Regions from separate parts of the Hymenobacter sp. FMD4 genome, predicted to be linked through region 1. Evidence: riboswitches for the same ligand, from Rfam matches in the RefSeq annotation. Region 1 holds a riboswitch; each other region holds the start of a gene.
What was found. Region 1 has a riboswitch for S-adenosylmethionine ahead of AC5FXY_RS04460 (amino acid permease). Riboswitches for the same ligand answer to the same signal wherever they lie in the genome.

Region 1 (2,179 bases):
GACTTGTGTGGCGTCTGGAAGCGCGGGTGTACCTGCGAAAACACGCGCGGCAGCAGCCCGTCGCGCGACATGGAGAAGAACACGCGGCTCTGGCCCAACAAATCAACCAGAATAACCGAGGTGTAGCCGATTAGAATAGCGAGGATGATTGCCCCCGACAGCCAGGCGTAGGGCGTCTTTTCGATGGCAATGGCCACCGGCGCGGCGCTGTTCTTGAATTCCGTGTAGTTGGCTAGGCCGGTCATCACGTAGCCGAACACCACGAACAGCACGGTGCACACCACCAGGGAGCCAATGATACCGATGGGCATGTTGCGCTGCGGATTTTTCGCCTCCTGGGCCATGGTAGCCACAATGTCGAAACCGATGAACACGAAAAACACCACCCCGGCACCGCGCAGAATACCGCTCCAACCAAACTCCCCGAACGCCCCGGTATTGGCCGGAATGAAAGGCTGGTAGTTGGCCGGATCGATGTAGCGCCAGCCCAACGCGATAAACACCAGCACCACCGATACCTTCAGCGCTACCACCACGGCATTGAACACCGCCGAGCCCTGCGTACCCCGCATGATGATGGCCGTGATGGCCAGCACGACGAGGATGGCCGGCAAGTTGATAAAGCCCGAGACAGTAGAGCCGTCGGCCAGAGTACTTGTCTCGAAAGGCGACATCACCAGCTGCGCCGGAATGTGCAGGTCGTACTTAGCTAGAAAGCGCACCAGGTACTGCGACCAGCTGATGGCCACCGTGGCCGCCCCTACCGAGTACTCCAGTACTAGGTCCCAGCCGATAATCCAGGCAAATAGCTCGCCCATGGTGGCGTAGGAATAAGTATAAGCCGAACCGGCGACGGGCACCATGGAGGCAAACTCGGCGTAGCACAGCGCCGAGAAAGCGCAGCCGATGGCGGCCACTACAAACGACAGTGTGACGGCCGGCCCGGCGTGGTTGGCAGCAGCAATGCCCGTGAGCGAAAACAAACCCGCGCCAATGATGACCCCGATGCCGATGGCAATCAGATTGAACGGTCCCAAGCTACGCTTCAGGGTGTGCGAGCCACTCTCCGCGGCTTCCAGCCGCAGGAGTTCCAGTGATTTTTTGAGCATGAGTGAAAGAAGGGCACAGGCCGAAACCAGCGCGAACGGATAAGCCTCGTCGGGCGGCGCAGGGCGGCGGACAGCCCATGCCGGCCGGTAAGCCAGGCGTAAGACTACCCACGGCGTAGCGGCAGCGCTACGAGCGAGAAAAGAAGAAAAACAGCAGGAGGCGCTGCGCATGGCACAGGCGAAGCGGCGTTAGCACAACCGCTGGCGGGCAATAATCAACCTATTAATAATGAACAGGTTGACTACAATCACTTCAACAACAACAGCAACGATGCTGCACGTGCATTTCGGTAGCCGCGGCAGTGGCGCTGGCAGATACACGAACGGCGGCATTAGAGCCGGAAATCAAAGCAGGTACTCGGTTGGGAAAGCCCACAGCAACTTGTTTTTATATAGTCAGGAAAAACTTCGCTGACCTTCGGTTGGCACCGTGTCGGAAGGTTCCGAGCGGTTGCCGGCGCTTCGCAGAGCCTTTCTCTCCACGCCTCTGTATAAAAACAATCCTTCAGCAGTAAAGAATTGGTGGCACAAAGGTAGGTCTAGGGAATCTGTATCTGCAAGCTTTTCAGCGGCGAGTCCCAGGCTACTACGCAAAACAGCCCTCGGGACGCCCATTCGTAAAGGCGTCCCTAGGGCTGGTACCTGATGCTGCGGCCGGCTTAGTAATTGTACGACACGCCGACCGAAAGTCCCGTTGACTGACCGACGTTGCGTCCTGCCACGTAGCGGCTCACCCCGAATACCACGCCGTAGCCCTTGGCCAGCGGCTGGTACAAGCTGGCCCCGATGCGGGTGTAGTTAACCCGCGTAGCTGTAAAGCGTCCATCGAAGCCGGGCTGCAGAATATCAGTACCTCCGGAGCTAGACTTCTGAAATGAAGCCCACGTTTCAAAGTACGTCTTAACGCCGGCGTAGCCCACTTTTACATCCCCTACAAATGCATTGGGCACGTGGCTGCTGCGCAGGCTATAGCCAGCCTGGCCGGTCAGGAACACACCGGTAGGAGTTTTGAGGTGTGCGATGCCCACAGTGGTAAGTTTGGTAGCCCGGTTGCCGATGGCAATAATGTA
Region 2 (2,179 bases), on a different contig from region 1:
GCGCAGAATGTGGATGGCTTCGGCTTCGAGCCGGTCGAGGTAGTCGAGTCTAGTGAGCGTTGGCATAAGGCAAGGAGGTGCCTGTTCGGCTGTACAGCCGAATTTTTGGAAGGGTAGGAAGAGCGGGAAATGCGGTAAGGGCGGGGCAGAGTTAAGCGGTAGCCGGAGTTTCGGCCGCTGCGCTGGTGGCATGCAGGCCGCACTCCTTGGCCGACTGGTCTTCCCACCACCAGCGGCCAGCCCGGAAGTCCTCACCGAGCTTCACAGCCCGTGTGCACGGCGCGCAGCCGATGCTCACGAAGCCTTGCAGGTGCAGGGGATTGTGCGGAATGCCGTACTCCCGAATGAACGCCCACGTCTGTTCCCAGGTCCAGTCGAGCAGTGGGTTTACCTTCAGCAGCTGGTAGGTGGCATCGTAGTCGGCCACCTGCATGCCGGTGCGGTTTGCTGATTGCTCGGCCCGGATGCCGGTTACCCAAGCCGCTTTGCCAGTCAGGGCGCGGCTCAACGGTTCCACTTTGCGTACCTGGCAGCAAGCTTTACGGGCATCCACGCTTTCGTAGAAGCCGTTGGGGCCTTGGCGCTCTACCAGCGCCGCCACCTGCTCGTGGTCGGGGTAATAGGCCCTTATGGTCTGGCCATATTTGAGCACAGTTTTGCTCCAGGTGGCGTATGTTTCCTGAAAATTCCGGCCAGTATCGAGCGTAAATACTTCGATCGGTAAATCATGCGAAAATATCAGGTGCGTAATTGCCTGATCTTCCAATCCAAAAGAAGTGGAAAAAGCAGCTTTACCCGGAAATTCAAAAGCAATTAGGCGCAAAATATCCAGTGCGTCAGCTCCAATTAATTGCTGACGAATATGCGCCACCTGTGCATCGATTGTCGTCGACATGCGCAGAAGAGCTATGACTGTTTTGCCGCAGCGAAACAAGCCAAGTAAGACAAGAAGAAAGGGCTGCTGGAAGGACAGGAAGCGAGCAAAGCTCAAGCAGCCAAACCGAACGAACCTAGGCTATACACCAGATAGCAGGCGCCTAAGGGCCGGGTTCCAGCAAACGGGAAGCAGAGGTGTGAATGCCTCAACAACACGCGCTGCGCATCGGCATACAACAGCAAAACAGCATGTTGAGGCCGAACAACTCCGGCTGCGAGGCAGCAGAGCCAAAAGAGGTAGCGCGGGGGGTGAGGTCGAAGTTCACGACGTCGTTGTTTTTATATGGTCAGGAATTGGCACCGTTCGGGACTTTCCCGTGGTTGCCGGCGCTTCGTAGAGCCTGTCTCTCCACGCCTCTGTATAAAAACAATCCTGGGTAGAATTGATGAAGCAAAGGTAGTCACACAAATTTTAGAATTGCAAATTCTTTTTGCGACTTACCTGCGTCGAAGCCAATACGCATGCCCTAGTCGTAGGGTTGGCCTATGGTGATAATATATGCTGACTTAATAAAAGGATGGTATTTACCCGCTCTCGAAGCTAATTAATAAACGAATTCGAAATCTATTCCCCTGCAATAATGCGCTAGCCAATAAATCCGATGTAGTGCCGACAGTTGCGAACTGCTACCTACGGTGTCCCGCTAATTCGCTGAGTACATTGTCGGCTCCTTATGCAACCTTATTAGGCCACTTTCAACTCGCATGATTATGCGCTTCTTCATAAGCATTGCCGTCATCATAGCGGTACCCTCACTCAGCGGGCTGAGTGGCTGTGCGCCGGCACTGATGCCCCAGTCGGCCAATCTGCCTGTATTGGTGGAAAAGGGTAACGTGGAAGCGCGTGCCAGCCTTGGATTCAATGGCCTGGAAGCGCAAGCTGCCTGGGCCATCACCAACCACGTGGCCCTGACGGGAGCTGGCATGGTATGGGGTGGGGGCAATGGCAACCGGTTTGGCGGTGGCGAAGTAGGCATGGGGTACTACCTCTGGCCAAGCGAGCAGATCATGCTGGCAGCCTACGCTGGGGCAGGTTATGGTGGTGGTCAGGCTTTGCGCAACAGTTTCGAAGGCAGCTCTACCGTCGATATCAACAGCCGCTACCGTACGGCGTACGTGCAGCCTACCTTGATCTGGAGCCCTACGGAACGGTGGCAGATGGGATTAGCGCTGCGCGTATACGGTGTGGAGTATCTGGAACTGATCAGGGCCAGCACTAACCCTCGCAGCAGTCCAATATCCG
Region 3 (2,179 bases), on a different contig from region 1:
GGAAGAGCTGAAGCTTATTCAGAAAGGCAAGCTGGTGGATTTCTCCTCGTTCACGGAGTTCCCGGCTAACTAAGCTGCGTGTCATAGCAGCACCATTAGCCCGTCATGTCGAGCGCAGTCGAGACATCTCGCGTGCTGACGGCTGGTAGTAGCCTCATTGTTCAACGAGAGGATTGCTATCGAGCGAGATGTCTCGACTGCGCTCGACATGACGTTCTGGGTTGATGAGTTGATTTTCAGAACCCTTTCAAAATTTTTACTATCGGCTTGCTCCGATAAGCTGCTCCGTTTCTGCCGCGGACCATACCGAAATATTCGGTTGGTCCGCGGCTTTTTTATGCCCGGTTTCCAAAACGTTACCGCCGTACTTTTACGGTACAGTTTGGCTATGTCGCAAAGGCTGCTTTACCTTTGCACCACCAATTCTTTCCGACCAAAGGATTGTTTTTATACAGAGGCGTGGAGAGACAGGCTCTGCGAAACGCCGGCAACCACCAGCGGGAGTCATCCCGGGAACGGTGCCAAGTCCTGACCATATAAAAACAAACAGCCGTGGCTTCAACCAACCGCTCCGCCGTTTTTCAGTTTACTTCCAATGCCTTCAACCAGTGCGGTGCGCTGTGTTGCTGTATGGCCATGGTAGTTGCGGCGTGTTGTTGTTGAGCTGGTCTTTTTAGCTCCCTTCCCGACTGCTCCCGCACTAGCTGACGCTGGCGCGTAACGCTGCTTTCTACACGCAGCCTAAGCGGCGTAGCGCTTTTGCGCTACGGTATGGTCGTTTCGTCATCGACGGGCTCCTACCCATTTTCCTGGCTCCGCTGCCCATCGGCAGCACTGCGTCAGCCCGTTTCGGTTGGCGGCATGGCCGGACCACACCCTAATTCTTGTTTTTCAAGCCTTTACTATCATGTCAGCCGTCCATTTCGGCTGTACCTGAGGCTTTTCACTCGTCACTTTCTTTTCGCTGTCATGCCACAGTATCCCAAGCCCATAGGTATCTATTACGAGCACCCCGAATGGTTTAAACCGCTGTTTGCGGAGCTAGACCGCCGTGGGCTGCCTTACGAGCGAATCGACGCAGCTCACCACCTGTTTGATCCAACCGAAACCGAAAGCCGCTACGCGCTGGTGGTCAACCGCATGAGTTCATCGGCTTACCTGCGCGGCCACGGGCAGGGCATCTTTCACACGGCGGGCTACACCACGCACCTAGAGCGGGTGGGCGTGCGCGTCATCAACGGTTCGGTGGCCACCAGCATCGAAACCAACAAGGCGCGGCAACTCTCGCTATTTGCCTCACTAGGGCTGAATTTTCCGAAGTCGTTTGTGGTAAACCACGCGTCGCGCACCATTGATGCGGCGCAGCAGTTGCGCTTCCCCATCGTGGTGAAGGTAAATATCGGCGGCAGCGGCGCAGGCATTATCCGCTTCGATACTCTGGAAGGCCTGAAGGCAGCCGTGGAAGCCGGTCAAATCGACCTGGGCATCGACCAGACGGCGCTGGTGCAGGAGTACGTGACGCCCCGCGGCGGCAACATTCACCGCGTGGAAATGCTTGACGGCAAGTTTCTCTATGCCATGAAGGTGTACACTACCGGGGAAAGCTTCAACCTCTGCCCGGCTGAAATCTGCCAGATTCCGGAGGAGCAGTCAGCGGAGTTCTGCTTGACGGAAGCCCCCAAAAAAGGCATTCAGGTGGAGGCTTTCACGCCGCCAGCCGAAGTAATTGAGGCCGTGGAGCGCATCGTAGCCGCCGCCAAAATCGACGTGGGCGGCATCGAATACCTTATCGACGACCGCTCCGGCGAAGTGCTGTTCTACGACGTCAACGCGCTGTCCAACTTCGTGGCCGATGCCGTGAACGTAGTGGGCTTCGACCCCTACGCCCGCTTCGTGGATTACCTGGAACGCGAACTGACTTTGGCCACCGAAAACGCTCTGGTATAATGAAATTTGGCTATTGGATGCCCGTTTTTGGCGGGTGGTTGCGCAACGTGGACGACGAAAACATGCGCGCCGACTGGAACTACGTCAAGACCCTGGGCCAGCGCAGCGAAGCCCTCGGCTACGACCTCACGCTCATCGCGGAGCTGTTTTTGAATGACATCAAGGGTCAGGAAGCTCCGTCGCTGGAGGCCTGGAGCACGGCCGCGGCCCTGGCCGCTGTGACCGAGCAGCT
Region 4 (2,179 bases), on a different contig from region 1:
TAGCAGGGCGCGTAGTGGCCGGCACAGGTTTGGCCGAAGGCGGCAGCGCTGCAAACAAGCTATTGGCACCCACCGGCACCAATTCCCGGCTGTCGGGCAAGCGCCATTGCAACAGCGCCCGGGAGTCGAATATCGTCTGAAAGTAATCGACGCGCAACCGGTAGTACCTGCCCGCCTCCAGCCGAATGCGAACTGCCGCCGGCACGTGGTCTTGCTCGCGCCAGGCATTGATGATGCGCTTGCCGCCCACCCATACCCGCAGGCCATCGTCCATCACGGTTGAGAATTCATACTCGCCCGATACCGGCGCCAGTATGTAACCTTCCCAGCGTACGGAGAAGTGCTCGGCCCCCAGCCCGGGTGCCGGCGGCTGTTTTTGCCAGCTAAAATCGATGGCCGCGTCGCGCCGGCGCAGCACTAGCTGTTCGAAGTTGGTACCGTTATAGTAAGCAGCTTCCAAGCCCGTGCCCACCGGCAGGCTTGTGGACGACGTTTGCGCCGAGGCGGCCTTGCCACCCAATAAAAAAGCGGCCATCAGGCAACCAGCAAATTTCATAATTCCTCAAACGCTAATGCTGCTTAAACTTACTATTACCCATTGAATAACGTCGGACGCCACGCTTTAGCGTATTGGCTCCTTTGGCAAATAAGCATTCAAGACGCTGCCGGCTCGGTCTTTTCATCGAGGAAAAGCTCCACCAACACCAAACATGTAACTTAATCAAGTTACTATTATCCAATTTGGTATTGCGCATTTCGCTATTTATCTTCGCCAAAGCTTATCCAGAAAGACTGAGGGACTGGGCCCTGTGACGTCTTAGCAACCGGCCGCTGCGGCAGAGGTGCTAACTCCCATCCGAGGCCCGCTGGCGTTCGGAGAAGATGAGCGGAACTTGGTGACTGAAAAGTTGCTTAGGCTTTCCGGATACGCGCTTGCCTCCACTGCTATCCGGAACATTTACATGCCTACTGTCCCTGCTTCTCCCCTCGCCGAGCTGCTTGCCCGCCGCGTCATCGTGCTCGATGGTGCCATGGGTACCATGCTGCAGCGCCACCAGCTCACCGAAGAAGATTTTCGCGGCGAGCGGTTTCGGGACCACCCCAAGCCCCTGCGCGGCAACAACGACCTGCTCTGTCTGACGCGCCCCGACATTGTGCGCGGCGTGCATGCCGAGTACTTCGCCGCGGGCGCTGATCTGGTCGAAACCAACACCTTCAGCGGTACCACTATTGCCCAGGCCGATTACGCCTTGGAGCACATCGTGTATGAGCTGAATTACGAGGCAGCCCGGCTAGCCCGCGAAGCAGCCGACGAATACAGTACACCGGAGCGCCCGCGCTTCGTGGCCGGCGCCATCGGCCCCACGAACCGCACGGCCTCGCTCTCGCCCGATGTAAACCGCCCAGGCTTCCGCGCCGTCAGCTTCGATGAGCTGGCTGTGGCGTACCTGGAACAAATCAAAGGTCTCGTGGACGGCGGCGTGGATGCGCTGCTGATCGAGACCATCTTCGACACCCTTAATGCCAAGGCTGCCTTGTTTGCGGCCCAGCGTTTCTTCGACGAGGGCGGCCGCGTGGTGCCCCTCATGATTTCGGGCACCATCACCGATGCCTCGGGCCGCACTTTGTCGGGCCAGACGGTGGAGGCGTTCTGGAACTCCATGCGCCACCTGCCCATCCTGAGTATCGGCCTGAACTGCGCGCTTGGGGCCCAGCAGCTGAAGGTGTACCTGCAGGAGCTGAGCCGCCTTGCCGATTGCTACATTTCGGCTTATCCGAATGCGGGCCTGCCCAACGCTTTCGGTGGCTATGACGAATCGGCCCAGGAATTTGCCGCCGTGCTGGAAGAGTACCTGCAGGAAGGCCTCGTGAACGTGGTGGGTGGCTGCTGCGGTACCACGCCCCAGCACATTGCCGAAGCCGCGAAGCTGGTGGACCGCTATCCGCCGCGTCCGCTGCCGGTGCGCCCCCGTGCGACGCGCCTGAGCGGTTTGGAGCCGGTAAACATCCACCCCGAAAGCCTATTCGTGAACGTGGGCGAACGGTGCAACGTGACCGGTTCGCGCGCTTTCGCCCGCCTGATTCGCTCGGGGCAGTTTGACGAAGCCGTGGCCGTGGCCCGCGCCCAGGTGGAAGGCGGCGCCCAGATTCTGGACGTGAATATGGACGAGGGCCTGCT

Region 2: it holds a riboswitch for S-adenosylmethionine, as region 1 does, so the genes downstream of both, AC5FXY_RS07660 (phosphoadenylyl-sulfate reductase) here and AC5FXY_RS04460 (amino acid permease) in region 1, are expected to answer to the same signal.
Region 3: it holds a riboswitch for S-adenosylmethionine, as region 1 does, so the genes downstream of both, AC5FXY_RS12600 (ATP-grasp domain-containing protein) here and AC5FXY_RS04460 (amino acid permease) in region 1, are expected to answer to the same signal.
Region 4: it holds a riboswitch for S-adenosylmethionine, as region 1 does, so the genes downstream of both, metH (methionine synthase) here and AC5FXY_RS04460 (amino acid permease) in region 1, are expected to answer to the same signal.

The regions. Positions count from the first base shown of each region.
Region 1 covers NZ_JBZYWH010000003.1:134,470-136,648, reverse strand. Annotated here, with positions in the region: gene AC5FXY_RS04460 (amino acid permease) at 1-1,109, opposite strand, end outside; SAM riboswitch class I at 1,495-1,607, opposite strand; gene AC5FXY_RS04455 (hypothetical protein) at 1,769-2,179, opposite strand, start outside.
Region 2 covers NZ_JBZYWH010000005.1:202,108-204,286, forward strand. Annotated here, with positions in the region: gene cysD (sulfate adenylyltransferase subunit CysD) at 1-66, opposite strand, end outside; gene AC5FXY_RS07660 (phosphoadenylyl-sulfate reductase) at 152-895, opposite strand; SAM riboswitch class I at 1,213-1,304, opposite strand; gene AC5FXY_RS07665 (hypothetical protein) at 1,648-2,179, shown strand, end outside.
Region 3 covers NZ_JBZYWH010000012.1:31,576-33,754, reverse strand. Annotated here, with positions in the region: gene AC5FXY_RS12605 (zinc dependent phospholipase C family protein) at 1-73, shown strand, start outside; SAM riboswitch class I at 445-543, shown strand; gene AC5FXY_RS12600 (ATP-grasp domain-containing protein) at 970-1,947, shown strand; gene AC5FXY_RS12595 (LLM class flavin-dependent oxidoreductase) at 1,947-2,179, shown strand, end outside.
Region 4 covers NZ_JBZYWH010000007.1:170,252-172,430, forward strand. Annotated here, with positions in the region: gene AC5FXY_RS09650 (OmpA family protein) at 1-535, opposite strand, end outside; SAM riboswitch class I at 777-889, shown strand; gene metH (methionine synthase) at 963-2,179, shown strand, end outside.